DNA from 4 places in the Stenotrophomonas sp. 99219_Sma genome. Region 2 is predicted to be linked to each of the others. Evidence: predicted binding sites of a transcription regulator. Region 2 holds the regulator's gene; each other region holds the start of a gene.
The links. Region 2 encodes FliA, which starts transcription of late flagellar genes. Its sites were predicted from a motif close to TAAAGTTTNNCNNNCNNNGGCCGATAA; they were not measured.

Region 1 (7,423 bases), 2.2 Mb from region 2:
TGGCCGGATCGACGCCGTACTGCGCCGACACTCGATCGAGCAGGTCGCGATGCTGCTGCAGCATGGCGCGACCATCAGCCACGCGCTGGCGATCGACCAGCGCGGCCAGGTAGTCCCAGATCGGCGTGGTGAATTCCGGCTGCGCGTCGAGCAGGCCGAGCACGCTGGGGTCCGGGGTGAGGCCGGCGGTGATTTCGTTGAAGCGCTCGGCGCTGATGCCCTGGCTGGCGGCCGTGGCCTGCAGGCCCGAAAGGCAGCGGCTGAAGGCCAGATCGACGCTGGCATCCGGTGCTGCAGGCAGCGCGGGGGGCGAGGCGAGAGCGGCCGCCAGGCCGAGGGTGGTCAGAATGGGCATGGCGTCCTCCGTGTTGCCGTTGCACGGCCATCTTAGGGGTAGCGGTGCTGCAGAACCTGAAGGGGTACCGGCTGGCCGGCCGCCCTAGATGGCACGCAGCAGGCGCAGGCCGTAGGCGGGACTGTCGGCATTCCAGCGCTGCGTGACCTGCAGGCCCGCGTGCTGCAGCAGCGCCTCGAAGCTGTCGTCGGTGTACTTGTGGCTGTACTCCACACGGATCGGTTCGTCGGCGGCGAAGTGGAAGGTGCGGCCGTCCAGATGCATATCCTGCGCCCAGCGGCTGACCAGATCGGTTTCGATGCGCAGCCGCGCGGTGCTGTAGCAGGCACGGTGGTGGAAGCCGTCGAGGTCGAAGTCGCTGCCGATCTCGCGATTGAGCCGGGCCAGCAGGTTGAGAGTGAACGCGGCGGTGACGCCCTGCGCGTCGTTGTAGGCCGCTTCGATCAGAGCCGGGTCCTTGTGCAGATCGATGCCGACCAGGGCCAGGCCGTCGCGGCCCATCGTCTGGCGCATCGCCCGCAGCAGTGCGACCGCGTCTTCGCCTTCAAAGTTGCCCAGCGTGGAACCGGGGAAGAACAGCAGCCGTCGCGCGGGTTCGCGCTCGGGCATGGGAACGGCGACGGGGCGGGTGAAGTCGGCACAGACCGGCAGCATCTCCACCTCCGGCAACGCCGGCGCCAGATGATCGATGCTGGACAGCAGCGCGGCCCGCGAGATTTCAATCGGCGTATAGGCCACCGGGTCGTGAAGTGCGGCCAGCAGCAGCGCGGTCTTGCGTCCGCTGCCGCTGCCCAGCTCCACCACGTGCAGACGCGGGCCAACGCTGCGGGCGATGTCCGGCAGCACACGCTTAAGCAGGGCCAGCTCGGTGCGCGTGGGGTAGTACTCGGGGGTCTGCGTGATCTGCTCGAACAGTCGCGAGCCACGCGCATCGTAGAAGTACTTGGACGGCAGCTGGCGCGGCGTACGTGAGAGTCCGGCCACTACGTCGGAGAGGATCTGCTGCCGCCCGGGGGTGAGATCGGTCAATGCCTGCAGCGCGTCATGCACGGTGCTCATGTGAGGTCCCTGGCCAGGCGCAGCCCGGAGAACTGCCAGCGCGCCGGCGGCATGAAGAAGTTGCGGTAGCTGGCGCGCACATGGCCGCGGGGTGTCGCGCAGCTGCCGCCACGCAGCACCCACTGCCCGCACATGAACTTGCCGTTGTACTCACCGAGGTTGCCGGCGAAGGGACGGAAGCCCGGATAGGCGCCATACGCGCTGTGGGTCCACTCCCAGACATCGCCGAACAGCTGCCGTATTCCACTGCCCTGCGATGCCTGCGGGTGCAGCCGGTCGTCGTCAGCGAAATGGCCGCGCAGCGGCTGCGACGCAGCGGCGGCTTCCCATTCGTACTCGCTGGGCAGGCGCGCGCCGGACCAGCGGGCGCAGGCATCGGCCTCGTAGTAGCTGAGGTGGCAGACCGGCGCGTGCGGATCCAGTTCGCGCCAACCGCCCAGGGTGTACTCGCGCTGCAGGGCGTCATCCCAGTACAGCGGGTGCTGCCAGCCCTCGGCTTCGCGCAGCGCCCAGCCTTCGCTGAGCCACCAGCGCGGTTCGCGATAGCCACCGGCGTCGATGAAGGCCCGATACTCGGCATTGCTGACGGGACGCTCGGCCAATGCGTGCGCGGGGAGCAGCACGCGGTGCGCTGGCGATTCGTTGTCGTAGGCGAACGCGGCCTGCTGCGGCCATGCCGCGGCGCCGACCGTGACGATGCGCTCGGGTGATTCGATCCAGCCCTGCGCACTGGCAGCGCTGGTGGCAGGCTGCAGGTCCTCGCGGTAGGCGGGCTGCAATGGGTTGCACCAGAACGCATGCTTGATGTCGGTGAGCAGCAGTTCCTGGTGCTGCTGCTCGTGCTGCAGGCCCAGCTGCAGATGTTGCAGTGCCTGTTCATCGAGATCGCCCGCCGCCAACCGCGATTGCACCTGCGCATCGACCTGCTGGCGGTAGTCTCGCACCTGCTGCAGCGACGGGCGCGACAGCAACCCGCGCTGTGGCCGCGCATGCGCCGGGCCGATGCTCTTGTAGTAGCTGTTGAACAGGTAGTCCCAGCCCGGGTCATGCGCTGGCGCGGTGCCGAAACCCGCCAGCACGAAGCGTTCGAAGAACCAGGTGGTGTGGGCCAGGTGCCATTTGCTCGGGCTGGCGTCAGCCATGCTCTGCAGCATGGCGTCCTCGGCACTGAGCGGCGCGGCCAACTGCAGGCTGCGCGTCCGTACATGGGCGAACTGGCGGGCGAGATCGTGCTGCGGGGCAGCGACGGCGGCGGGTACGCTGTCCATGTGGGCAGCATCGGCGCTGGATGGTGAGTGCGACGTCATGGTTCGGCATCACTTCGTTCACATGGATGAGCCTGCCGCATTCAAGAAGCCACCACGAACGCCGCTAACGGCAATGCTGCGGCCGCGTCGTCACCGCGCTGGAATTCCTGCTTGCCCCTGCATCCGCTCCGCCAGCCTGCGCATTACCTGTTCGTGCTGCCTGCCGTGCTGGTTGCCGTGGTGGTGTGGACCGCATTGGATACCGCAGACGTGGCCAGCCCGGCGCAGCGCATCCTGCCCTGGCTGCTGGCCTGCCTCGGTGCCGGCCTGGCCCTGCTCTACCACCAGGTGCGCACGTTGTGCCTGCTGATGGTTGTGGCGGTGATGTTCGCGCTGCTGCACCAGGACGTCGCTGGCTACCTGCGCAATGGCCATGTCACCACGCTGACACCGCTGCGCTTCCACGCCATCTCGGCCTGGTTGCCGCTGTTGTCTGCCGGCCTTGCGTTGTGGCCGGAGCGCGGACGGCGGCGCCAGGACCTGCTGCTGCGCGGTATTGCCAGCGGCACCGCGGTGATGATCTTCCTGCTGCTAGCCACACAGCAGCCGCGCGGCATGCACGATCTGCTGTCGAACCGTCACTGGGCCTGGATTCCCGCCGACTGGAACGCGCTGGCGCAGCTGCCGGCGCTGCTGTTCCTGCTGGCGACCGCAGCGTTGGGCTGGCAGGCGTGGCGGCATCCTCGGCCACTGCACACGGCGATGCTGCTGGCCCTGCTGTGCCTGTGGTGGATGCTGCCGCGGATCTTCCTGCACCCTGTACTGCTGCCGGCGCTGAGCAGCGCCGCCCTGCTGCTGATGCTGGGCGCGATGCTGCAGGAGTCCTTCCACATGGCCTTCCGCGATGAGTTGACCGGCCTGCCGGGGCGACGGGCATTCAACGAGACCCTGCAGCGGGCACGCGGCACCTACAGCATCGCGATGGTGGACGTGGACCACTTCAAATCATTCAACGACACCCATGGCCACGACACCGGAGACGATGTACTGCGCCTGGTGGCCTCGCGGCTGGCGCGGGTGGGCGACGGTGGCCGTGCATTCCGCTATGGCGGTGAGGAGTTCGCGGTGGTGTTCCTGGACCGCTCGGCGGCGGCCTGCATGGATGCCGTGGAGGCGCTGCGGCAGAGCATCGAGGAGACCCGCATGCAGCTGCGCGACCGCAGCACCCGCAGCCGCGATGACGAAGCCGGCCGCCAGCAGCGCGGACGCGGTGGCAGCGGCCAGGTGGTACAGGTGACAGTGAGCATCGGCCTGGCCGACAGCCATGTGGATCCGCGCCCGATGGCGGTGGTCAAGGCCGCCGACCAGGCGCTGTACGTGGCCAAGGACGGGGGGCGCAACCAGGTGCACGCACATGCCGGCCAGCGCGTGCTGGCCGTGCGTGGCGGCTGAGGCTCAGACCGCGTCGAGGTAGTACCAGCGGCCGTCGATGCGCTGGAAGCGGCTGTGTTCGGTCATCTTGACCGCACTGCCGCCGCCGACGCGATAGCGCGCGGTGAAGCGGACATCGGCGCTATCGGCACCGGTGACGGTGTGCTCGTGCACGGTCAGGCCCAGCCAATGGGTACGCTGGCCGGGTGCTTCATCCAGTGACAGCTCGGCCGGACGCGTGTCCGGGTGCCAGCTCTGGCGCAGGTAGTCAGCCAGACCGCGCACGTAGGCGCTGTAACGCGAACGCATCAGGCGCTCGGCGTCGGGCGCGGCTTCACCGGTGTGGAAACGGCCGCAGCAGGCGGCATAGTCGGCGGGCAGGCCACAGGGACAGGGATCGGCGGGTTTTCGGCTCATGCCGGCATTGTCGCCGGGTTGCGCGGATTGATCCACGCGCGGCACGGGCCAGCTGAAGCAGGACAGGCGTATGCTGTCGCGCCCCCACCTTGATTGATCGCCGTGCTGGAACTGGTTCCCCCTGAGTTGTGGTGGCTGGTGGTGATCGCCTTCATCGCCGGTCTTGTGGATGCCGCCGTGGGTGGCGGTGGCCTGGTGCAGCTGCCCGGCCTGTTCACGGTGCTGCCGCAGCAGACGCCGGCGATGCTGTTCGGTACCAACAAGTTCAGTTCGATGTTCGGCACCGGTGCGGCTGCCTGGCGCTATGCGCGCAACGTGCGCTTCCCGTGGAAGCCGGTGCTGTTCGCGGCCGGCACCGCCTTCATCTTCTCCTTCGCCGGGGCCACCGCGGTGAGCCTGCTGCCCAAGGACGCGGTGCGCCCACTGGTGCTGGTGCTGCTGATCGCGATGCTGGCCTACACGTTGTGGAAAAAGGACTTCGGTGCGCTGCACCGGCCGCAGGAGATCGGCCGCCGCGAGCTGGTGATCGCGCTGGCGATCGGTGCAGCGATCGGCTTCTACGATGGCTTCTTCGGGCCGGGCACCGGCAGCTTCCTGATCTTCCTGTTCGTGCGCTTCTTCGGCCTGGATTTCCTGCGCGCGTCGGCCGCGTCGAAGGTGGTGAACCTGGCGACCAATGTGGCGGCGATCTCGTTCTTCGTGCCGACCGGCAACATCCTTTGGCTGTTCGCGCTGCCGATGGCGGCGGCCAACATCATCGGTTCGGTGGTGGGCACGCGGTTGGCGCTGAAGGGCGGCACGCCGTTCATCCGCAAGCTGTTCGTGGGGCTGGTGGTGGTGCTGATCGCGCGGATGGCGTGGGATACGTTCCGCGGAGCGTGAGTGCGGTTGCCGGCCAGCGGCCGGCACTACCGGGTCATGAACCCCGCCCATGGGTAGTGCCGGCCGCTGGCCGGCATTCCCATTCAATCGGCCGGGTCAGGCCTCCGCTTCTTCCGGTTCGTTGGCCTGCTGGCGGCTGCGCTCGGGCAGCTTCAGGCGCTTGCCTTCTTCGTCGTACTCGATCAGCAGCACGCCGGAGTCGTGGCGGCCGCTGATTTCGACGAAGCAGGCACCGCCGATGAACGGTTCCAGCGTCATCACCGACTTCAGCGGGGTGGCCACCACCATCTGGAAGCCGAAGTTGTCGAAGATGTTCATCGCCAGTGCGGTGAACTCGTTGTCGGCCTTGTCGAAGGCTTCGTCAAGCACGACCGCGGCGTAGCTGGGCAGCTGGCTGTCAGCGCCGCCGAGCTGGTAGCGCAGTGCCGCAGCCAGGCAGGTGGTGGCCAGTTTCTGGCGCTGGCCGCCGGACTTGCCGGCGCCGCTGCGGTAGATCTCGACCTGCTGGCGCGTTTCCGCATCCAGCTCGACGCCGATGAACTCCACGTGCATGCGCACGTCCAGCACCAGTTCGCGCCAGCGCTTGTCTTCGCCTTCCTGTGAACCCAGGCGGTTGACCAGCTGGCGCAGCACGGTGAACTGCGATTCGGCCAGCTCGCGCTGCTCGGTCTGCTGCTGCGACAGCACCTCGCGCAGCTGCAGGTGGAACTCACCGACTTCCGGCAGGCGGCGGTCGCTCAGTTCAATGGTCAGCAGCGTGCCACGGTTGAACGGCACCTGTTCCAGGCTGGCGTTCACCTCGTCCAGGCGCTGGCCGATCGACTTGCGGGCCTCGGCGCTGTGGCGCTGCAGGGCCAGCAGGTTGTTCTTGCTCTGGTTCTGCAGCAGATCGAAGAAGCGCTCTTCGTGCTGCGGCAGGCCGTCGCGCTCCAGGCGTTCGAGGCGGGCGAGGAAGTCCTCGGCCGAGGCCACCGAGACGGTGAAGTCGCCCGATTCCTCCGGCCACTGCTGGATGAAGCGACGGAAGCAACCGATCAGCTGGTTCTCGATGCGGTTGAGGTCCTGCTGCGAGGACGACAGCTGCTCGTTCAGCGCGTTGCTGACCTGGCGCATGTGCGCCTCCAGCGTTTCCAGGCTGAGCGGGCCCTGCTCCTGCAGGCGCTCGGCGAGCCCGGCTTCCTGCTCCTGGGCCAGGCTCGGCAGCACCAGCGCACGGCTCTGCTGGCGGGCGCGGTCGAGGCGATCGCGCTCCTTGACCAGCTGGCCGCGCTCGACGCGGACGTCCTCATAGGTGCGGCGGGACTGCTCGATGTCGGCGCGCACGGCGTCGATCTGCTTGGCCAGCTTGGCCAGATCGGCATTGCCTTCGCGCAGGTCACGCAGGGTGGCCTCGATGTCGCTCAGGCGCTGCTGCGGAGCGGCGATGTCGATCTCGTTCCAGCTGATGCTGACCAGCTCGTGGCAGGCCAGGCGGCGTTCGTTGTCGCGGTCACGCTGGCCGCGCAGGCGCGCGATGTCAGTCTCGCAGCTGGCGATGCGCTTGGCCAGTTCCTGTGCTTCGCGCTCGAAGGCGCCCACCTTGTCGTGGTTGTTGAAGCCGAGGATCCAGCGGCGGCGGTCGCCTACCGCGCTGCGGTCGTCCTTCTCGAAACGGTCGCCCGGATGCTTGACCTGGCCTTCGCGGGTGATGCCGCGGTCGACGTTGCGCAGCTGCTTGGCATCCACGCATTCGTAGTCAAAGCGCTTGCCGAGCTCGCGCCGCAGCCAGCTTTCGAACACATGCTCGCGCAGCTCCAGCTTGTGCAGCAGCGACTTCGCCGACGGCTCGCGCGCGAACGCATCATCGTTGCGGCGCACGCGGTAGTAGGTGAAGCGCATGCCCAGGTGAGTGCGGTTCACCCACTCGGCGACGTCGTTGTAGTGCTTGTCATCGACCAGCAGCGACAGCGCGAAGCCGCCCAGCACACGTTCGATGGCGCCCTGCCAGCCCTGCTCTTCCGAGCGGACCTGGATCAGCTCGCCGACGAACGGC
Region 2 (7,423 bases):
GCTTCGTGGTTGGCGTGCTCTTCGTGGTGCTTGCGGCGGGCCATGTCAGTGCAGGAAGCCGGAGAGGTTGGTTTCAATGTTGCGCGGGTTCTCGCCCTGGGCGATCGAGATCAGGCCTTCAATGACCATTTCGCGGTCGCGGGTGTTGTGCGAGATCACACTCTTGAGCTTGGCGGCCACCGGCAGGAACAGCAGGTTGGCCGAGGCGATACCGTAGATGGTGGCGGTGAACGCTGCGGCGATGCCGTGGCCGAGCTTGCTCGGGTCGGCCAGGTTCTTCATCACCGCGATCAGGCCAAGCACGGCACCAATGATGCCCAGCGTCGGTGCATAGATGCCCATCGCTTCGAAGACCTTGGCACCGGCCTGGTCCTGGTGTTCCTGGCTGCCCAGTTCGATTTCCAGCATGTGCCGCATCGATTCGGGTTCGACGCCGTCCACCAGCAGCTGCAGGCCCTTGCGCAGGAACGGGTCCTGCTGTGCTTCCACCTGCGATTCCAGGCCCAGCAGGCCCTGGCGGCGGGCGATGTTGCTCCACTCGACGATCTGCTGGATCAGTTCGCGGCGATCGCTGTGCGGCGGGCGCACGACCCAGCGCACGATCTTGAAGGCATGCTTGAACACCGCCGGCGAGGTGTGCAGCAGGATCGCGGCGACGGTGCCGATGATGACGATCACGAACGCCGCAGGCGACCACAACGACGCCAGGCCGGCGCCCTTGAGGATGCTGCCGCCGACCAGCGAGGCCAGGGCGAGAAAGAGTCCAATGAGGCTGAGTCTATCCATGGTTCCGGTATCGGCGTGTATGAATGGGACTTGAGACACCGGTAGATCGCGTACAGACGGTGGTCACAGTTTTCGGGGCGCCGGGCATGGCCCGGTGGGGTTCATCGCAGCCCGTCCACGTCCAGGATCAGCGCCATGCGACCATCGCCGATCAAGGTTGCACCGGCATAACCGCGCAGGCCGCGCAGCGCTTTCGGCAGCGGCTTGATGACCACTTCCTCACGCCCGCGTACCTGGTCCACGACCAGCCCGAAGCGCGCTTCGCCAGCCTGCAGCACCACGATGGTCAGCAGCGGCGAGGCTGCCGGCGTCACATCCAGCCACTGGCGCAGATCGACCAGCGGCAGCGTGTGCGAGCGGCGGTCGAGCACGGCACGGCCATCGAACCAGCCCAGCGAGGTGCGCGGCGCGTGCAGCACTTCCATCACGCGGGCCAGCGGCAGCGCATAGACGTCCTCGCCGGCCTGCACCAGCAGGGTCGGCAGGATCGCCAGGGTCAGCGGCACGCGGATCAGGAAGCGGCTGCCACGGCCCAGCTCCGACTGGATCTGGATCTGGCCGCTCAGTTCGCGGATGCGTGACTGCACCACGTCCATGCCGACGCCACGACCGGAGATGTCGGTGACCTGCTGCTTGGTCGAGAAGCCGGGCAGGAACACCAGGTGCAGGCACTCCTCGCTGCTCAGGCGCGCGGCGGCTTCCGGATCGATCAGGCCCTTCTCGCGCGCCTTGGCACGCAGCTTTTCCGGGTCGATGCCGGCGCCATCGTCCTGCACCTCGATGCTGACGTAGTCGCCTTCCTGCTGTGCGGACAGGCGCACATGGCCCATCCGTGGCTTGCCCTGTGCCTCGCGCAGGTCGGGCATTTCCACGCCATGGTCGATGGCGTTGCGGACCAGGTGCACCAGCGGGTCGGCCAGCGCTTCCACCAAGTTGCGGTCGAGCTCGGTCTCGGCGCCGATCAGTTCCAGGTCCACTTCCTTCTTCAGCGAGCGGGCGACGTCGCGGGCAACCTTGGGGAAGCGCGAGAACACCTTGCCCACCGGCTGCATGCGGGTGCGCATCACTGCCGACTGCAGGCGGGCGGTGGCGATATCCAGAGTGGACACGGCCCGGTCCAGCTCTTCATCGCGCAGGCGTGCACGCAGGGTCTTGAGCCGATTGCGTGACAGCACCAGTTCGCCGATCAGGTTGACGATCGCGTCCAGGCGCTTGGTGTCCACGCGCACGGTATGTTCGGCCTCGGCCAGCGGCTTGGCGGCCGGCTTCGCCACCGGTGCCGGTGCGGCGACCGGGCGCGGCGCTGCGATCGGTGCCGGTGCCACCACGGCCGCAGGCTTGGTGCCCGGTGCCGCGCCACCGTGCAGCTGGTCGAGCAGGGCTTCGAACTCGTCTTCGCTGATCAGTCCGTCGTCGGCCTTCTTCGCTGGCGCGACCGCGGTCGGCGCGTTGCCACCATGCAGCTGGTCGAGCAGAGCCTCGAATTCGTCGTCGGTGATCAGGTCGCTGCCACCCGCGGTGGGTGCTGCGGCGGCGGCGGGTGCAGCCACGGCACCGCTGTGCACGTCGAACTGTGCGATCAGGTCCGGCGGCGCATAGCCCGGCTCGGTGCCGGAGGAAACCGCGTCCAGCATCGATTGCAGGTAGTCCAGCGATTGCTGGGCCGCGTCGAAGTGGTGGGCCTGCAGCACGGCCTGGCCGGCACGTGCGGCGCCCAGCGCCTCTTCAGCGGCATGGCACAGCTCGACCATGGCGGTGACGCCGAGGAAGCCGGCGCCGCCCTTGAGCGTGTGGTAGCCGCGGAACACCGCGTTGAGCTGGTCGCTGTCCTGCGGTGCCTGCTCCAGCGACACCAGCTGTTCGCCGAGGCGATCCAGGATTTCCTGCGCCTCGATGATGAAATCGGCAGTGATGTCGTCGGATACCGCGCTCATGCTTACAGCCCCAGATCCGACAACAGGTCGTCGGCGTCGTTCTGCGAGACCGCGTGGCGGTCCAGTCCCTTCAGTGCCGGCCCGGCCAGTTCCGGGTCGGTGCGATGCTGTTCCGGCGGCAGGCCGAGCGCGCCGAAGCCTTCGTGCACGCGGCGGACGATGCCGACCACGCGACGGATGATCTGCCCGGTCAGGTCCTGGTAGCTCTGGGTCAGGGCGATCTCGGTCAGGTTGTGGCGGATGCGCTCGAGCTGCGCGTCCTGGCCCGGCTGCAGGCCTTCGGCGCGCAGCTGTTCGGTCAGGCTGCGGCATTCCTCGGCCAGGTCCAGGGTGCGGTGCGTGGCCTGTTCGGTCATCGCCACCACGTGGTCCAGTCGCGCGCAGGCGTCGTCCAGTTCGCCGGCTTCGCTCGGCACGGTCGGCAGTTCGCCCAGCGCCTGTCCCAGCTCGCGGGCCAGCCGCGAGAGGCCGCTCATCATCGGCTGCGTGCGCAGCGCGACCAGCCCGTCGATGCGCTGCCGCCAGGCGGCCTCGTCACCGGACTCGAGTGCGTCCAGGGCTTCCTGCAGGCGCAGGGCGAGGGCGTTCTTGTCGACCGTGGTATCCATCAGGCGCTGGCCGCCAGGCGTTCGAAGATCTTGCCGAGCTTCTCTTCCAGCGTCTGCGCGGTGAACGGCTTGATGATGTAGCCGTTCACGCCGCTCTGGGCGGCTTCGATGATCTGCTCGCGCTTGGCTTCTGCCGTGACCATCAGCACCGGCAGGGTCTTCAGCTTGGCATCGGCACGGATGGCCTTGAGCAGCTCGATGCCGGTCATTACCGGCATGTTCCAGTCGGTGACCACGAAATCGAACGGCTGGCTCTGCAGCAGCGACAGCGCGGCATGCCCGTCCTCGGCTTCGGCGGTATTGGTGAAGCCCAGATCGCCCAGCAGGTTCTTGACGATTCGACGCATGGTCGAGAAGTCGTCGACGATCAGGATGCGCATGTTCTTGTTCAAAGCAGAATTCCTTTGTTGTTCATTCCGGACGGCCGGGGGCAGCCGCCTCGGGGATGTTCATTCTTCGAGGCCTGCGTCGGCAGCCTCGAACAGCTTCAGCCGGCCGCGCAGGCGCAGTACCGCCTGGCCGTGGATCTGGCAGACCCGCGACTCGCTCACGCCGAGCACCGCGCCGATCTCCTTCAGGTTCAGTTCCTGCTCGTAGTACAGCGAGAGCACCAGTTGTTCGCGCTCGGGCAGGTGGCCGATGGCCTTGCCCAGCTCGCGACCGAACTCACCGCGCTCCAGTACCTGCTGCGGGGTCGGCCCGCCCTGGGCGACGGTGTCCAGCTCGCCCTGGTCCTCGATGCGCGATTCCAGGCTCAGCACCTGGCCACGTGCAGCGTCTTCCATCAGCCGCAGGTACTCAGGCAGCGGCATCTCCATCGCGGCGGCCACTTCAGTGGCGCTGGCGGCACGGCCACTGCTCTGTTCCAGGCGGCGGATGGTGGCGGCGGCATCACGTGCACGGCGGTGCACCGAGCGCGGGACCCAGTCACCACGGCGGATCTCGTCGATCATCGAACCACGGATGCGGATCGAGGCGTAGGTCTCGAAAGAAGCACCCTGGTCGGCGTCATAGCTGCGCGAGGCTTCGATCAGTCCCATCATGCCGGCCTGGATCAGGTCGTCGACCTCGACGCTGGCCGGCAGGCGCGCGGCCAGGTGGTGGGCGATGCGCCGCACCAGGTCCGAATGCTGGGCGATGACTTCGTTTGCCGCCGAGCGCTGCACTTCCCTGTACTGGGCTGCGCCTTTCATGCCGTCACCCCACGCTGCTTGAGGATGCGTTCGAGGAAGAACTCGACGCCGCCACGCGGTTCGGTCGGCGCCTGCCAGCGCGCGGTACGGCGCGCGATCTCGGTGATCGCCAGCGCCGCCGGGCTGGACGGATAGGCCTTCACCACCGGCTGCTGGCGCTGCACCGACAGGCGCAGCCAGTCATCCTGCGGCACGCAGCCCAGGTAGTTCAGCGAGACATCGGCAAGGAACTTCTCACAGACGCGGGTCAGCTTTTCGTACAGCACGCGGCCCTCGTTCGGGTCGCGCACCATGTTGGCCACCACCTGGATGCGGTCCACGCCGCGCTCGCGCGACAGCACCTTGATCAGTGCGTAGGCGTCGGTGATCGAGGCCGGCTCGTCACAGACCACCACCACGGTGTCCTGTGCGGCCTGGCAGAAGGTCAGCACGCCATCGGTGATGCCCGCGGCAGTGTCCACCACCATGATGTCCAGCTCGCGCTCCAGTTCGGAGAACACGTTGACCAGGCCAACGTGCTCGGCCGGGGCCAGCTCGGCCATGTGGCGGCGGCCGGATGCGGCCGGGACCACCAGCACGCCGTTCGGGCCTTCGACGATGACGTCATCCAGCGTGCAGCGGCCGGCGACCAGGTCGGCCAGCGTAAAGGTGGGGTTCAGGCCCAGGATCACGTCGATGTTGGCCAGGCCGAGGTCGGCGTCCAGCAGCAGCGTGCGCTTGCCCATTCCAGCCAGGGCCACGGCCAGGTTGGCCGACACATTCGTCTTGCCCACGCCGCCCTTGCCGCCAGTGACCGCAATGGTGCGCACAGGGCCGAGCGGCTCGCTGCGGGTGGCCGACAGCGGGAAGGTCTTGGTCAGCTTGGCGTACTCACGCGACGGCATGGTTCAACTCCGGGTTGCAGGGCATATCGGCCGCGCGGCGCAAATCTTCAAGGCGAAGTACAAGATTGGCTGCACTGGCCCGGTGCAGGTCCTCCGGGACGTCCTGGCCATCGGTCACCCAGGTGATCGGCAGGGCATGGTCCACGGCCACCGACAGGGCGTTGCCGAAGCGGCCGGTCTCGTCCAGCTTGCTCAGTACCAGGCCCTGCAGGTTGGCGGCGCCGAAGCGGCGGACCACCTCGTCCATGTCGCCGAAGCTGGTGTTGGCCGGCAGCACCAGCAGGGTGCGGACCTGGCGGGCGGCACGCAGCCACTGCAGCTGGGCGGCCAGGGCGCGGTCGCGCGGGCCCAGGCCGGCGGTGTCGATCAGCACCAGCTTGTAGTCCTTCAGGCGTTCCAGCAGCTGGTCCAGGTCGGTGCCGCTGTTGGCCTCGTGCACCGCGATGCCGAGCTGGCGGCCGTAGCCGTACAGCTGCTCGCGGGCACCGATGCGGGTGGTGTCGGTGGTGACCAGGGCCACGTCACGCGGCGCGTGCTTCTCGGCGAAGCGCGAGGCCAGCTTGGCGATGGTGGTGGTCTTGCCGGCGCCGGTCGGTCCGACCAGTGCGATCACACCACCTTCTTCCAGCGGGTCGACCGGGGCGATCGGCAGCTTGCGCGAAATCAGCCCCAGCATCAGGCCGCGGCCTCGATGGGCCTCGGTCTCCAGCGGGATCTGCATGGCCACGTCGCGGGCCAGGCCGGCATCGAAGCCATACTCGTCCATCAGGTCCAGCGCGGTGGCGCGCACCGGGCAGCCGCGCAGGCGCTCGTCGGTGAAGCGGTTCATCTCGCGCTCGATCACATGGCGCATGCCGGCCACTTCCTGGCGCAGCTGGCGGATCTCGGCGTCGTCCTGGGCCACCAGGGTCAGTGCCGGGGCTGGGGCCAGCACGGGGGCAGCGCCGGTTTCGTCGCTGGCTTCGACCGGTGCCGGTTCGCTGGCAACGATCCCGGGCTGCGCTTCGGTCACGGCAGCGGTCGGCAGCGGCGGCGGCTGCACGGCCGACGTCGCGCTTTCGTGATGCGTCTCGTGCGGCGGGTCGATCTGGAAGCGGGCGCGGTTGGCCGGTGCGGCGGTGCTGGGCGCCGGTGCGACGATGGCTTCGGCGAACGGAGCGAAGATCTGATCCGGCAGCGCCGGTTCGTTGACGGCGGCGCGTGCCAGGGTGGCGGCGAAGCCGGTGCTGCCGCGGGTCGGCACGATCTCGTCGGCGCTGTCCAGGGTGCGGCCGGTGGCGCCGACCGCAGCGCGGGCGAGGGCAGCCACGGCCGAGGTGGTTGCGGCGACCGGTTCCGGTGCCGGGGTATTGCTGCGGCGGCGGGTGACCGCGGCGATCACCGCGTCGGCGGCGGTGCGCGGCTTCGGCGCCGGCGGCGGAGCGATGTCACGACGCGAGGCTTCCAGTGCACGCTGCACGGCGCTCTCGTCGTAGTTGGCGGCGGCGACGATCTCGATGCCTTCCTCGATCCGGCGGTTGGACAGGATCACGGCGTCAGGACCATGTTCCTTGCGCACCAGGTTCATGGCCGAGCGCATGTCGGCGGCGACGAATCGTTTGATTTTCATGCTGTGGTCACGGGACGAAGACGGCGGGGTGGCGGTCGGAGAACTCGGGTGGTCGGTGGTCTGCACGGTGCGGGTTCCCCTTGGTATCTGTCTGTTGCGTTGGTTCGAAAGTGGTGTCTGTTTTCTGGCGCATCGGAGGGCGGCGTCAGCTGATCGTTCCGACCAGCTTCAGGCGCTTGTCCTCCGGCACCTCGCTGTAGGCCAGGACCGACAGCGACGGAACGCTGTGGCGGACCAGGCGGGCCAGCGCGGCACGCACCGGGCCAGGTACCAGCACGACCGCGGGCTCGTTGCGGGCTTCCTGCTTGCTGACACATTCGGCCAGGCTCTGGTGCAGTCGCTCAGCGAGTCCGGGTTCCAGCGCGGCGCCGTTGCCCTGCGTGGACTCCTGCAAGACACGTTCCAATTG
Region 3 (7,423 bases), 2.0 Mb from region 2:
CACGCCCTTGAACGTGAAGTGGGCACTGTCGCCGCTGGGCGCCGCCTGCTGGGCCTGCACGGGCTTGGCCTTGCCGTCCCAGGCGGCGGCGTTGTCGACCAGCGCAACGCGCAGGGTGCCGGTCTGCGCGCGGACCTCGTGCACGGTCACGGCCAGGTCGGCGGCGTGGGCACTGCCGGCCAGGGCCAGGGCAGTCAGTGCGGTGCTGAGCAGGGCGGTGCGGATCATGGCAGTGGCTCCGGAAGTGTGTGTGGCGGTGGGGAGCCAGTCTGCGTGGGGCGCTGCACCGGGTTCAGGGCCAGTGGTCATCGATTCGACGTGCCAGAAGTCACTTTCTGCGCCGGACCCATTGCCGCCGGCGTGCGCGGCCGTCAGCATCTGGCCATGCCCAGCCTGTTCCGCCATCTGTTGCGTCCGCTCAGCCTTGCCGGCCTGATCACCGTGCTGGTGGTCGGCCTGTCGTTCGCAGTGCAGCGCAGTGGCGCCGGGCTGAGCCTGCTGTTGCTTGCTGTGTTCCTGCTGCTGTTCGTGGTGCACGGCTGGGCGTCGATGCCATCCCGCGTGCGCGCCGCTGCTGCGGTGTTGCAGGCGCTGCTGGCGGTTGTGCTGGTTGCGCTGCAGCCGCGTACCGGTACCGCCCCGGTGCTGCTGGTGGTGCTGGTTGCACAGCTGGCCGAACACTGGCCGCCGCGCTTCGTGCTGGGCGTTGCGCTGCTGGCCAACCTGGCGGTGTATGCCGTGCTGCGCCACAGCGGCTTCAGCCAGCCGCTGCTGGTGGTGCTGCTGTATGGCGGTTTCCAGGCCTTCGCCGCGCTGACCGCGCACTATGCGCGCAGCACGGCGCTGGCCCGCGATGATCTTGCACGGGTCAATGCCGACCTGCTGGCCACCCGCGCGCTGCTGGCCGACAGCGCACGCGATGCCGAGCGCCTTCGCCTTGCGCGCGAGCTGCACGATGTGGCCGGGCACAAGCTCACCGCGATGCGGCTCAACCTGCGCGCCCTGGCCGCTGACCCTGCGCTGGCCGGCCGCGAAGGGCTGGTGCTGGCCGAACAGTTGTCCGGCGAGTTGCTGGCCGACATCCGCCAGGTGGTGCAGTCGATGCGCGATGATCGCGGCCTCGATCTGGCCACCGCGCTGCATGCGCTGGCCGCACCCTTCCCACGACCGAAGCTGCAGCTGCAGATCGGCGACGGGGTGCGCGTGGCTGACCCGTTGATGGCCGAGACCGTGCTGCGGCTGGTACAGGAAGCCCTGACCAACGCCGCCCGGCACGGCAATGCAGACACCGTGTGGCTGACGATCAGTGAAGAGGATTCCCAGTTGCGTATCGATATCCGCGATGATGGCCAGCGCGCCGAACGCATCCGCGAGGGCAATGGCATCGCCGGCATGCGCGAGCGTCTGGCGGCCGTACAGGGGCGGCTGGAGTTGGCCCGAACGGCGCAGGGCGGCATGCATCTGACCGCGCGGTTGCCGGCATGAGTGCCGCCATGATCAGGGTGGCGCTGGCCGATGACCAGGCGCTGGTCCGCGCCGGCCTGCGTGCGCTGCTGCAGGGCCTGGGGGTGGACGTGGTGCTGGAGGCCGAGGATGGCCAGGCCCTGCTGGATGCGCTGGATACGCAGCGCGTGGACGTGGTGCTCAGTGACATCCGCATGCCCGGGCTGGATGGGATCGAGGCACTGCGCCAGCTGCGGGCGCGCGGCGATGCCACGCCGTGGCTGCTGCTGACCACCTTCGATGAAAGTGATCTGCTGCTGCGCGCCAGCGAGGCCGGCGCACAGGGCTTCCTGCTCAAGGATGCCGCGCCGGCCGACCTGCGCGAGGCCATCGAACGCGTCGCCGCTGGCGAAACCCTGCTGCTGCCGGTCAGCACCGAGCCGGTACGCGCCCGCTACCGCTTCCACGATGAAGCACCGCCCACCGATACCTTCGGCGAACGTGAAGTGGCAATCCTGCGCCTGCTGGCCGGGGGCTACAGCAACAAGGAGATCGCGCGCAGCCTGTTCCTGGCCGAGGGCACGGTGAAGAACTACGTGTCCGCCATCCTCGACAAGCTCGGCACCCGCGACCGTACCCGCGCGGTCCTGAAGGCGATTACCCTGCGCATCATCTGAGTGGAGGTGGCAAGGAGTGTCTGTGAACCCGATCCTGCATGTGGAAATCCCGGCCAGTGACCTGGACCGGGCCATCACGTTCTACCAGCGATGGCTGCAGGTTGCGGTGGACGAACCCATCGTGCTGCACGACTGCCGGATGGCCTATCTGCCGTTTTCCGATGAGGCCGCCGGTGCCAGCATTGCGCTGGTGCACGGCGCGGACTATCTGCCTTCCGAGCAGGGCGCGCGCATCTACATCGGCGTCGATGACCTGGATGCCAGCCTCGACCGTGCGCTGCAGGCCGGAGCCGAGCTGCGCTTCGGCCCGGCCGATGCCGGCGACTGGCGCGTGGCCGAGATCCGCGACAGCGAAGGCAACCGTATCGCATTGCAGGCGCGCACAGCGCCGTAACGTCAACGCTGCGGTGCGCGCATCTGTAGAGTCGAGCTTGCTCGACTGATTTTGACGTCGCCGTAGATGCATCAGTCGAGCAAGCTCGACTCTACAGCGTCGCGGCGCGCGAGCGCTGCAGCCAGTCATTGATGGCCGGGTCCAGCCGCGGGTCGTCCGGAAGCTGGATGCCGAAGCGCTGCTCCAGCACGTCGCGCACATCACCCACATCATGCAGCGGGCGCTTGTCCGGTGCCTGTCCGGGGCGGTACTCGGTGTAGTTGCCGCTGCCGATGGTGCGGCGCCAGTCCGGCCCGGTCAGCGACGCGCGCAACTGGCCGGGGAAACTGGAATCGGGATGGGTACATACGTACCAGTTGCCCACCACGTTGTCGATCGGCGCCGGCGCCTGCAGATCGAAGCGGTACATCACCCGCCAGCCGTCGCTGGATTCGGCCGACAGCATGAAATCACCGCCGTCTTCCAACCGCTGCAACAGATAGCGTTCGTGCGGGGTGGCCTGCGGCTGCGGGTCATGCAGGCGCAGCGGTACGGTCGGGGTCAGGCTGCCAAAACCGGCATCCACCAGCCAGTCATCGCCGTCCACCTGCACGCGCAGCAGCAGATGGGTACGCGCGGTCAGTTCGTCGTCCTGGGCGGCCAGCAGTACGCGCGCGCTCAATGGCTGGGCATCGAAGCCCAAGGCCTGCAGCAGCGCCAGCAACCCACCATTGAGTTCGAAGCAGTAGCCACCGCGGCGCTCGTCAATCAGCTTGCGCTGCACGCTGTCCAGGTCGATCGGCACCGCATCGCGCAGCAGGCAGCTGAGGGTTTCGAAGGGCAGCAGTGCGTTGTGGCGCTGCTGTAGCAGGGTCAGGCCGGCCAGGGTCCGTGGTGGCGGCGCATCCAGCTGCAGGCGCTGCAGGTAGCGGGGGACATCGAGCCTCGTCATGGGGGCACCGGGCGGGGAAGGGAGGTCCACTGTGCTCCCCCAACCGGGGTTGAGGTCAAGCACGGCGGCCGTGTCATGCCCCCGTCGCCTGCACCCGGTACAAAGACCGCGTCCGCCAGTGACGGGGGACGCAGACGAAAAAAGGCCTAAAGTTGACCTGAATCCGGCCGATACAGGTGCGTCCTTCCGCCTGGAGTCTGTCATGTCGGCCGTTGTCCCCCACCTCCGGTCCCTGCGCACGCGTCTTGCCACGTTGCGCTCGGCGTCCCCCGGCCTGCTGCTGTGGCTGCAACCACACCGGCTCAGCGTGGCCAACAAGCTCAAGGCGACCCTGTGGGTCTGTGGCCTGGGGCTGGTGGCGATCGCCGCTGTCTACGCCTGGACTGGCCATGCCAACGCCCTGGCCGCGCGCAGCCAGGCCAGCTACCAGCGCGGCAGCGATCTGGCTGCCAGCCTGTCCACGCGGGTGGCCGAAGCGCGCCGCCTGCAGACCCAGTATGCACGCAGTTTCGATGATGCTGACCGCAGCCAGTTGCTGGCAACACAGAAGGCCCTGCAGGCTGACCTGCAGGCGCTTCGCGCGATGCCGATGGACGCCGGCCGGCGCAAGGCGCTGCAGGTGCTGACCGAATCGGCCGACGCGTTCTCGCAGGGTGTCGCCGCCCTGTTTGAACGTGTCGATGAAATGGGCCGCGGTGATGCCGGTCTTGCCGCACAGCTGCAGCAGGCCGCCGACACCCTGCAGGTGCAGGTGGATGCGCTGCAGCGGCCGTCGCTGGCGCTGTCCCTGCAGAAGATGCGTAGGCAGGAGGCACTGCTGCTGCTCGACGGTGATTCCACTCACGCCGACCGCGCCAGCGAGGAAAAGCTGCCGTTCGACCTCGCGCTGGCGGGCCTGCCTGCGGATGCGCAGGACGCCCTGCGCAGCGGGATGGAGGGCTATCAGGGCGCACTGCTGGGGTATACCGCTGCCCGCGTCGGCCTGGATGTGGAAGCGCAGTCGCTGCTGGATACCGCCGCGGGCGTAGCGCCGGCGCTTGCCGCTTTCCAGCAGGCACAGGTGGCAGCGCTGGCCAGGGCTCAGGCGCGCCAGCAGGCCGGTGCGCGGACGATGAGCGTGCTGTTCGCACTCACCCTGCTGCTGGTGGCCGGCGTGCTGATCACCAGCCTGGTGCTGGTGCTGCGTGCGGTGCGCCAGCCGATCCAGGACACCCTGCGTTTCGCCAGCGATATCGCCGACGACCGCCTCGACACCACCCTGCGCGTCTACAACGCCAACGATGAGATCGGCCAGCTTGCCCAGCGCCTGGTCGACATGCAGCAGCGCCTGCGCGCGCGCATCGAGACCGAACGTGCTGTGGCGCGCGGCAACACCCGGGTGCGCCAGGCGCTGGACAGTGCGCAGACCGGGCTGATGGTGGTCGATGCCGAAGGCCTGGTGGCGTACGCCAATCCGGCGCTGCTGGAGCAGCTTGAACTCCAGGTTGAAGATCTGGTGGGGAGCGATGCGGTACGCCTGCATCCGGCGCTGGCCAGCCTGGCTGGCGTGCGACAACGCGAAGAACGCGAGATCGGCCATTGCGGTGTCCGCTATCAGCTGATCGCCAATCCCATTGTCGACGAGGGGCATTTCCTCGGCGTGGCAGTGGAGTGGCGCAGCCGCGCGCTGGAAACGCTGCTGGAAACCGAAGTGGCAGCACTGGTCGACGCCGCCGCACATGGCGACCTGCACGGCCGCATCGCGCTGGAGGGAAAACAGGGCTTCGTGCGCACGTTGTCGACCAGCATCAACCGCCTGCTGGCGACCTTCGAGACCAACCTCGGCGATCTGCAGGCGCTTCTGGCGGCGCTGGCCCGTGGTGACCTCAGCGTGCGCATGGAAGGTGAGCTGCAGGGCGTGTTCGCACGCATGCGCGACGATGCCAACGCCACGGTCGCGCAACTGGGCCGCATCGTCACCCGCATCCAGCAGGCGACGTCCAGCCTCGACACCGGCGTTGGTGAGATCGTTGCCGGGCACCATGATCTGTCGCAGCGTACCGAACAGCAGGCGGCCAACCTGGAAGAGACGGCAGCGTCGATGCACGAGTTGACCGACACCGTTGGCCGCAATGCCGATGCCGCGGGCCGCGCCGATGCCTTGGTGCAGGGGGCGGCGGCGGTGGCCCAGCGCGGTGGCGAGGCCGTCGGCCAGGTGGTCGCGACCATGCATGGCATCAGCGAGGCCTCGCGGCGGATCGGCGACATCACCCAGCTGATCGATGGCATCGCTTTCCAGACCAACATCCTCGCGCTGAATGCCGCGGTGGAAGCCGCGCGCGCAGGTGAGCAGGGCCGCAGCTTCGCCGTGGTGGCTGCGGAAGTGCGCCTGCTGGCCCAGCGCAGTGCCGAAGCGGCCAAGCAGATCAAAGGACTGATCGAGGATTCGGTGGCGCGTGTTGGCCAGGGCAACCAGCAGGCCGAGCAGGCGGGCATCACGATGGGCGAGATCGTTGGCAGCGTGCAGCAGCTGGCCGAGCTGCTGGCCGGTATCCGCAGTGCATCGCAGGACCAGCATGCCGGCATCGCGCAGGTGAAGCAGACCATCGTGCAGATGGAAGCCAGCACCCAGCGCAACGCCAGCCTGGTGGAAGAGGCTGGTGCCTCCACCGCGCAGATGCAGGCGCAGGTACACGCGCTGACCGAAGCGGTGGGCGCGTTCCAGTTGCAGTCGATGCCACAGGCGCGCGCTGCGGCCTGATCGTGCTCCGGTAGTGCCGGCCGCCGGCCGGCACGCGCCGGCGGCCGGTACTACCCTTGTGGCTCAATACACGTCGCGACGGTAGCGCCCGGTCTCCAGCAGCGTTTCCACTTCTTCATCACCCAGCGCTTCGCGCAGCACCTGGTCCACGCCTTCGGCCATGCCCTGCAGCGAGCCGCAGACATGAATCACCGCGCCACGCTGCATCCATTCGCGCAGCGCATCGGTGGCGGCATGCAGACAATCCTGCACGTAACCACCTTCGCCATCGCGCGAGAACGCCAGGTCCACCCGCGCGAGATGGCCATCGGCCTGCCACGCTTGGATCTCGTCGGCGAACAGGAAGTCGTGCGCGCGCTGGCGCTCACCGAACAGCAGCCAGTGCCCGTGCTCGCCTGCATGGGCAGCTTCGCGCAACAAGCTGCGCAGACCCGCGATGCCGGTGCCATTGCCGATCAGCACCATCGGCACACCGCCAATGCGATGGAAACCGGGGTTGCGATGCACACGGGCCACGATGCTGGCACCGACCGGGGCATGCAGCGCCAGCCAGCCCGAGCCCAGCCCGGCTCGACCCGACAGGTCATGCACCAGGCGCACCACCAGTTCCACCACTTCATCACTCGTGGAGGAGGCGATGGAGTATTCGCGTCCGGGCAGCGTTGGCAATCCGGACAGCCACAGGCAGGCATCCTGCACCGCCAGCGCGGCGTCGGCCTCGGGCAGCTCGCGTTCACTTGCCAGCGCCAGCAGGGTGCGTGGGTGGCCGTCCACCAGCAGCGGCTGCAGCGGATCCAACCCCTGTGCCTTCAACACGGCGCTGGCGTGCCGTGCGTTGTGCCGGGGCGCGATATGCAGGATGTCGCCCGCCTGCCACTGCACGTCGGCCGGTGGCGCAAGACGGATGCGCCAGATGGCACCACCGATGCTGCCCGGATTGAGCCGGTCGCGGCCGAGCAGCCGCCACTCATGCATCTGCGTGGCCGCTGGCAGTACGCTGTCATCGGTGACGATGCCGGTCAGCGCGCCCAGCTGCAGCTGCCATTGGCGCAAGGCCGCTACCGAGGCGGCATCGACTTCGATGCGGTCGAACAACGGGCGCGCGCCGTTGCCGAGCAGCCAGCCATCAACCTGGCGACCGAAGCCGCAGTAGTGCGGGTACTGTCGGTCACCCAGCGCCAGCAGTCCAAACTGCAGGCCTGACAGGTCGAGTGTCTGTGCCATCAGCCGTCGTGCAG
Region 4 (7,423 bases), 1.9 Mb from region 2:
CCGCTCCGGTCCATGCAGCCAGCCCCCTGTTGTCCGGCAGCTTCGTCCACGTTGGCTACTCGGGCAGCGACGAACAACTGCCGGCCGCGCAGTTGCCGCTGTTCCTGGATGAACTGCAGGACCTGGGCAACGACACGATCATCCTCGGTCAGGTGCGTGCCACCCGTGCCGGCGTCGGCTGCGCCAGCGGCGTGCAGGATTTCGAATGGATTGCCGGCTTTCCCGGCAAGCTCGGCACCGTGCTCGATGCGGCGGCCGCGCGCGGCATGAAGGTCGTGGTCGGCACCACCTACAGCTCGGGGCAGTGCGCCACCTTCTGGCAGGGGCAGAACGCAACGGCCGTGGCACAGGATGCGGCGCAGTCGCTGGCCCAGCTGGGCCAACAGTACGGATCGCATCCGGCGTTCGCTGGCTGGTACATCACCGACGAGCCAGCACAGGTGCCGGCTGATCGCGCGCCGTTCTACCGTGCGATCGTGACGGCGCTCAAAGGCAGTACACCCTCGCGGCCGGTGATGGTGGCCCCCTACCTGGCGTCATCCAGCGTGGATCCGGCCAGCGTGGGCCGGGCTGCTGCACAGTTCCGTACGGCCACCGGCGTGGATGTGCAGATCTGGCAGGACGGCCTCGGCGCCGCCTCGCATGCACGCCTGTTCCAGTGGGATCGCCCAGGTCATTCCACCGAGGCGTATTACGAGGCGCTGTCGGCGGCGCTGGGGGCCAGCGGCCTGTGGGCCGACATCGAACTGTTCAACCATGGCAGTCCCTTGTTCCTGGAAACCGGCAACGGATTGTCCGGTGCCTATCGCTCCGCGTCGGTGCAGCGCATCAACCAGCAGTTGTGGAGCGCGCGTTCGGCCGGCAAGCGCGTTGCCTGGCTCAACCAGTACCACATGTCCGAGGTGGTCGGCCCCGGCCAGGGCTATGCCGAATCTCCGCGGTTGATGAACACCTATCGCGGGCTGTATGGGCTCGGTGCGTCCTACAGTGTCGATCCGGTGCAGACCACCTACAGCTACAGCGTGGCGCCGGATGCAAACTATCCCGACAGCACCGGGCATGAACTGTTTGATCGCCGGGTGGGGGATCCGCGCAACCCGATGGATGCCGGCTGGGTAGGCGTGCATGGCAACGCCAGCATCACCATCGACCTGGGCCAGCGCCGGCGGGTGGACTGGATCGGCCTGCATACGATGACCCGCCCGGCGTGGGGCATCGTCACGCCGACAGCCGTGGAGGTGATGTGTGCCGAGCCGGGCGCCGCTGCGGTGAAGATCGGTGTGCTGTCGGCGCCATTCCCCCAGGCCGGACTGAGCGGTTCGACCGAAGAGGAATACGTGCTGGGCAACGCCGCGCCGCTGGCCGCGCAGTGCCGCACGCTGGAGCTGCGGTTGGCCAATGGCAGCTGGACGTTCCTCAGTGAAATCGAGATGGCGGCCGAGCAGTAAGCGCCTCAGCGTTGGGGCGTGCCACGCAGTCGCTGCGCGAACGGCCGCTGTTCAAGCGCCTGCAGTGCCTCGCGCAGCACCTGCTCCAATGACTGTCCAAGATCGGCATCGAGGCTGCGCGCCGCGCGTGCCGTGGCCTGCCACTGCGCCTGCAGCGCCGGCAACGCCTGCAACGCGCGCGGGCTCAGCTGCAGGATGCGCTCGCGGCTGTCTTCACCGACCGCAGCGTGCAGCCAGCCGTCGCGCACCATTGCTGAAACCGTCTGGCTGAGCGCCGAATGGCTGAGCCCGCAGGCCAGTGCGAGATCCTTGATGCGGCAGGGTCCCTGCGCCATCAGCGTGCGCAGCACCGGGGTGTAGCGCGGCCGGTAGTCCAGCTTCAGGTCGCGGTAGGCCTGCTCGACCGCCGGGTCCAGCTGGTCGAGCAGGGCCCGCAGCAGTGTTCCCAGGGTGGCATGTTGGAGATCCATGGTGGCGATGATATATAAGCACTTACATATCATCAACGTGGGGTGCGGTCATGGCGGTTTCGTGGATGCTGGGTGCGCTGCTGGCGGCGTCCTGCCCGGCCCAGGACGCGGTGCTGCAGGCGGCGGCCACGGCGATACAGGCGCAGTACCTGGACGTGGCCGAAGGCGCGCACATTGCCGAGGCCGTGCGCGGCTGGTCCACCCAGCAGCGCTATGTGGACAGCTGCGCGGACCCCAAGGCGTTCAGCGCACGCTTGAACCAGGATCTGGACGTGTTCGATGGCCACTTCCATGTCGAGCGGGTGGATGCCCGCGCCGGCCAGGACGACTGGCTGATGGCCTGGCGCGCGGATGCGCGCAGCAATGGTGCGGGCGTGCGCGAGGTGCGGGTGCTGGAAGGCAACATCGGTTACCTGCGCCTGAGCACCTTCTATCCGCTCGATCTGGCCCGGCCGAAGCTGGCCGCGGCCTTCACCCTGCTGGCCGACACCGATGGCCTGGTGCTGGACCTGCGCCAGAACGGAGGTGGCGATGACGGCAGTGCGGACCTGCTGGTGCGGACCCTGCTGGCGGCGGAGATCACCCAGGTGCAGTCACTGCAACGCCGTGGCCAGCGCAGTCCAGTACCGTTGCCACCGGCGAGCCTGGGGCTGTACCTGAAGCCGCTGGTGGTGCTGATCGACCGCCGCACCGGGTCGGCCGCCGAATTCGTCGCGTACTCGCTGCAGGCGCAGGGGCGGGCACGTGTCGTTGGTAGTCGAAGTGGCGGCGCGGCACATATGTTCGATGATCCTGTGCTGCTGCCGGATGGCTATCAGATCAGCATTCCCGACCGGCAGCCGATCAACCTCCGTACCGGAACCAACTGGGAACGCACCGGCGTCACGCCTGACGCAGCAGGCGGTGACGATCCGCTGTTCGTCGCCCGCCAGCTGCTGGCCCGATCGGTATCGCCAGAATGAACGCACAATTGCAACCGTGCCCTATCGCAGACGACATGCGGCGTGCCTAGAATCGAAACATCCCGGTAGTTCCCGGGCGCTTCGAGTGAATGGACTCAATGAAGATTCTGTTGACCGGCAGTTCCGGGCGGATCGGGCGCGCCATCTTCGGCGCGTTGGCCGCTGCCCATGAAGTGGTGGGGCTGGATCGCAGCCCATTCGCCACCACCCGCATCATTGCCGATGTCACCGATCGTCAGGCCGTGAAGCAGGCAGTGCAGGGCGTCGACGCGGTGATCCATACCGCCGCCCTGCACGCACCCCATGTCGGCCTGGTGCCGGATGCGGTATTCCAGCAGATCAATGTGGAGGCGACCGCACACCTGTTGCAGGCTGCCCGCGAGGCCGGTGCACGCCGCTTCGTGCTGACCAGCACCACGGCGTTGTATGGCCATGCGGTGGTGGCGGGCGGTTGCCGCTGGATCGATGAAGATACCGAGCCGCTGCCACGCACCATCTACCATCGCAGCAAGCTGCAGGCCGAGGCGTTGGCTGAAGCCGCTGCGGCGCCGGGCTTCAGCGTGCGCGTGCTGCGCATGGCCCGCTGTTTCCCCGAGCCACCGGAGCGGATGGCGATGTTCCGCCTGCACCGCGGTATCGACGCGCGCGACGTGGCCAGCGCACATGCCGCGCTGCTGCACGATGAGGGCGCTGCCTTCGCACGCTACATTGCCTGCGCACCGACGCCGTTCCTGCGCGAGGATTGCCTGGAACTGGCGACCCAGCCGCGCAGGGTGCTGGCCCGCCGCGCCCCGCAGTTGCTGGCCGAGTTCGAGCGCCGTGGCTGGCCGCTGCCGCTGAGCATTGACCGCGTCTACGACAGTGCACTGATGCGCCGCACATTGGGCTGGCAGCCGCGCTTCGGCCCGGACGACGTGCTGCAGCAGTACGCGGTTGGCAGCATCGAGGTGCTGCCGCGGGCGGAATGGATCAAGGACCGCGTGGCCGAATAGGGCGGCAGCGGGGCGGGTTCCTGACCCGACCCTGAGCAGGTTCAGGAATGTGCAGATGGACCGCCTCAACCTCGTTCGCAGGCGGCCGCTAACCCGGTGCGCTTCCAGCGCCGGGCGTGTCCCGGCGGCCGGTGGCCTGCGCGACGGATCGCGCACCTGCGCGGTGCCCTCGCGGTGCCGGTCGTCCTGAACTGCCTTGCGGATCCTTCCATGCCTTCTCCCCGTTCCGCCGCTGCCCGCCGCCCGGGCAGCATCGCCCACAAGCTGATGCTGGGCACCGCTGCGATCGCGCTGCTGTGCTTCGGCCTGACTGCGTTCCTGATCTACCGCCAGGCCAGCGCCAGCCTGATCGACGCCTCGCGCCAGACCATGGCCAGCGAAGCCACCGCCGAAGCCCGCCAGGTCGCGGCCGATCTGGGCACCGCCTTTGCCAGCAACGACGCCATGGTCGAGGCCGTGCTCGCCCAGCGCGCGCGCGGCGATGTTCCGGACCGTGCCAGCCTGGCTGCCGTGCTGGGCGAGCAGCTGCGCACCCACCCCGAGTGGCTGGGCAAGAGCACCATGTGGGAGGCCGACGCCTTCGATGGCAAGGATGCCGAGTTCGTCAACACCGAAGCGCACGATGCCACCGGTCGTTACATGAGCTACTGGGCCTGGCACGACGGCAGGCCGCAGCAGTCGACGATGACCGACTACACCGAGACGGCCAGTGGCTCCGGTGACTGGTACATGGTGCCCAGCCGCGACAAGCTGGCGAAGGTAAGCGAGCCCTATGCCTACGACATCGGTGGCCAGCAGGTGCTGATGAGCACGCTGAGCACGCCGATCATCGAAAACGGCCGGTTCCTCGGTGTATTCACTGTGGACTTCTCGCTGGCGGCGCTGCAGAAGCACCTGGCCACGCTGAAGCCGATGGGCGCCGGGCGCGTCGAACTGCTCTCGCCGAATGGCGTAGTGCTGGCCTCGGCCAATGCCGCCGAAATCGGCAAGCCACGTGGCGACGCATTGACCCGCAGCATGCTGGCAGACATCGCCGCCGACCGCCGGTTCGAAGCCTTCACTCCGGATGCCGCCGGCAACGTGCGCGTATACGTGCCGCTTCGTGTGGGCGATGCGCCGCAGCGCTTTGCACTGGGTGTGGTGATGCCGCACGCGGTGATCGTGGCCGAGGCGCGCCAGCTGCTGTGGCTGACCCTGCTGGTTGGCGTGGTGGCCGCGCTGACCCTGAGTGCCGGTGTCTATGTGCTGCTGCGCCGGTTGGCGATCCGCCCACTGGCCGAAGCCGTGCGCGTGGCCGGCGACGTCGCCGCGGGCAAGCTGGACAGCACCCTGCCGGCACGCAGCAACGACGAAGTGGGCCGCCTGCTGGACGCGATGCAGGGCATGCGGGGGCAGCTGCAGTCGGTGATGGCGGCGCAGGCGGAAATGGCGCGTCGCCATGACGCCGGTGAAATCAGCTACCGCATGGACGCCTCGGCGTTCCCGGGTGAGTACGGCCGGATGGTGGCTGACAGCAACCAGCTGGTGGCCTCCAGCAACGCCGTCACCCAGCGCCTGGTCGACGTGATGCAGCGCTATGCGGTGGGTGACCTGAGCGTGGACATGGAAGCGCTGCCGGGCGAGAAGGCGGTGTTCACCGCTGCAATGGCCACCACCAAGAGCAACCTGGCGGCGATCAACGATCAGATCCAGCAGCTGGCCGCTGCCGCAGCAGCCGGTGATTTCGCGGTGCGCGGCGACACGCTGCGCTTCGACCACGACTTCCGCCGCATGGTGGAAACCCTCAACACCATGATGCAGGTGAGCGACCACAACCTGGCCGAGCTGTCGACGCTGCTGCGCGCGATTGCCGCAGGCGACCTCAGCGCGCGCATGCAGGGCGACTTCCACGGCGTGTTCGCGGTGATGCGCGACGATGCCAACAGCACCGTGCAGCAGCTGACCCAGATCGTTGGCCAGATCCAGCAGTCGGCGGCCAGCATCCGCCTGGCGGCGGGTGAGATTGCCGCCGGCAACAGTGACCTGTCGCGCCGCACCGAGCAGCAGGCGGCGAACCTGGAAGAGACCGCGGCCTCGATGGAAGAGCTGACCTCCACGGTGCGCCAGAATGCCGACCACGCGCTGCAGGCCAACACCCTGGCCGGCTCCGCAGCGGGCGTGGCCAGCGAAGGCGGGCAGGTGGTCAGCCAGGTAGTGCAGACCATGGAACAGATCGAGGCCTCCTCGCAGCGCATTGCCGAGATCATTTCGGTGATCGATGGCATCGCGTTCCAGACCAACATCCTGGCATTGAACGCGGCGGTGGAAGCGGCGCGTGCCGGCGAACAGGGCCGCGGATTCGCCGTGGTCGCCAGCGAAGTGCGCGCGCTGGCCCAGCGCTCGGCAGGTGCGGCCAAGGAGATCAAGGAGCTGATCGACGCTTCGGTGGCGCAGGTCGGCGCCGGTGCACAGCTGGTGCACGGCGCGGGCCGCACCATGCAGGAAATCGTCGGCCAGGTCGGCCGAGTGAACGAGATCATGGCCGAGATCTCGGCAGCCTCGCGCGAGCAGTCGGCGGGCATCGAGCAGGTCAACCAGACCGTGGTGCAGATGGACGAGACCACCCAGCAGAACGCCGCACTGGTGGAAGAGGCCAGTGCCGCCGCGCGTGCGATGGAAGAACAGGCCGAGCAGCTGGCGGTGGCGGTCTCGCGCTTCCGCCTGCAGGCCGAGCCGGTGGCTACGGTCCGCCGCGCGGCCTGATCCTGTTGCGCGCACATGAAGACGCCCGGCCAAGGCCGGGCGTCTTCATGTCTGCTTGATGCTATGCCAGGCCGGAGTGCGGCGGCAGCATCGCGTCAGAACATGCCTTCGAAGGGATTCCAGCTGGCTTTGCCCTTCACCTGCTCCAGGTAGTAGCTGTAGTTGGTGCTGGCGGCAACCAGGAAGTTCATGGCGATGAACAGCGGGCGCGCGATGATGTCCGGCAGGAACAGGGACACGATGCCCAGCACGAGGCCGATGCCGATCACCACCAGCGCCTTGCGCCACATGCCCAGAATGAACAGGTAGATGAAGCCGAAGAAGAAGGCGAAGAAGTTGATGTTGATCTTGAGGCGGTCGCCGAAGGACAGCGCCTTCCAGGCTTCCTTGAAGCGCGGCTCCTTCGGAGCGCCGTGCTGCTGGAAGAAATTGAAGCGGAACTGCCAGTTCGGGCTGAAGCGGGAGAGGTCGACGGCGTTCATTGACGATTACGTCCTTGTAGGAAAACGGTTACATGATACGAGGCCGACGGTTCAGGAAACTACCCTCAACCGTCAAAAATGTGACGCGCCCGGCATGTGCAGGCCTGCGGCGGGGCGCCGCACCGTCACCCATCCGCCTTGTTTTTAGGATAGGGTGCGCAGTTCCGCTGCCGCCCCAGCTGAACCCGGGCGGCGGCGGGATGTCCATGGAGGTTGCATGACCACACCTGCTATACCGGAAAACGCACCGGGACCGGTGCTCCTGCCGACACCTGAAGTGGTGCAGGCACAACAACTGCTCGCACGCCAGCAACTGGCGGTAGCGAT

Region 1: ACZK13_RS20845 (GGDEF domain-containing protein) is a predicted target of FliA. The motif match lies at 2,763-2,789, and genes of this name have one in related genera.
Region 3: ACZK13_RS18890 (methyl-accepting chemotaxis protein) is a predicted target of FliA. The motif match lies at 3,593-3,619, and genes of this name have one in related genera.
Region 4: ACZK13_RS18465 (methyl-accepting chemotaxis protein) is a predicted target of FliA. The motif match lies at 3,938-3,964, and genes of this name have one in related genera.

The regions. Positions count from the first base shown of each region.
Region 1 is NZ_CM151117.1:4,573,461-4,580,883, forward strand. It holds gene ACZK13_RS20830 (lytic murein transglycosylase) at 1-355, opposite strand, end outside; gene egtD (L-histidine N(alpha)-methyltransferase) at 440-1,414, opposite strand; gene egtB (ergothioneine biosynthesis protein EgtB) at 1,411-2,682, opposite strand; gene ACZK13_RS20845 (GGDEF domain-containing protein) at 2,833-4,113, shown strand; gene ACZK13_RS20850 (YchJ family protein) at 4,117-4,509, opposite strand; gene ACZK13_RS20855 (sulfite exporter TauE/SafE family protein) at 4,612-5,391, shown strand; gene ACZK13_RS20860 (ATP-binding protein) at 5,488-7,423, opposite strand, start outside.
Region 2 is NZ_CM151117.1:2,108,354-2,115,776, forward strand. It holds gene motD (flagellar motor protein MotD) at 1-44, opposite strand, end outside; gene ACZK13_RS09660 (flagellar motor protein) at 46-786, opposite strand; gene ACZK13_RS09665 (chemotaxis protein CheA) at 888-2,720, opposite strand; gene ACZK13_RS09670 (protein phosphatase CheZ) at 2,723-3,328, opposite strand; gene cheY (chemotaxis response regulator CheY) at 3,328-3,720, opposite strand; gene ACZK13_RS09680 (RNA polymerase sigma factor FliA) at 3,778-4,521, opposite strand; gene ACZK13_RS09685 (MinD/ParA family ATP-binding protein) at 4,518-5,405, opposite strand; gene flhF (flagellar biosynthesis GTPase FlhF) at 5,392-7,014, opposite strand; gene flhA (flagellar biosynthesis protein FlhA) at 7,160-7,423, opposite strand, start outside.
Region 3 is NZ_CM151117.1:4,147,837-4,155,259, reverse strand. It holds gene ACZK13_RS18915 (DUF2141 domain-containing protein) at 1-228, opposite strand, end outside; gene ACZK13_RS18910 (sensor histidine kinase) at 385-1,485, shown strand; gene ACZK13_RS18905 (response regulator transcription factor) at 1,482-2,120, shown strand; gene ACZK13_RS18900 (VOC family protein) at 2,143-2,514, shown strand; gene ACZK13_RS18895 (arylamine N-acetyltransferase family protein) at 2,606-3,445, opposite strand; gene ACZK13_RS18890 (methyl-accepting chemotaxis protein) at 3,648-6,185, shown strand; gene ACZK13_RS18885 (PepSY domain-containing protein) at 6,249-7,423, opposite strand, start outside.
Region 4 is NZ_CM151117.1:4,051,572-4,058,994, reverse strand. It holds gene ACZK13_RS18485 (DUF4434 domain-containing protein) at 1-1,448, shown strand, start outside; gene ACZK13_RS18480 (MarR family winged helix-turn-helix transcriptional regulator) at 1,454-1,918, opposite strand; gene ACZK13_RS18475 (S41 family peptidase) at 1,969-2,880, shown strand; gene ACZK13_RS18470 (NAD-dependent epimerase/dehydratase family protein) at 2,979-3,872, shown strand; gene ACZK13_RS18465 (methyl-accepting chemotaxis protein) at 4,083-6,614, shown strand; gene ACZK13_RS18460 (DUF2628 domain-containing protein) at 6,710-7,096, opposite strand; gene ACZK13_RS18455 (hypothetical protein) at 7,314-7,423, shown strand, end outside.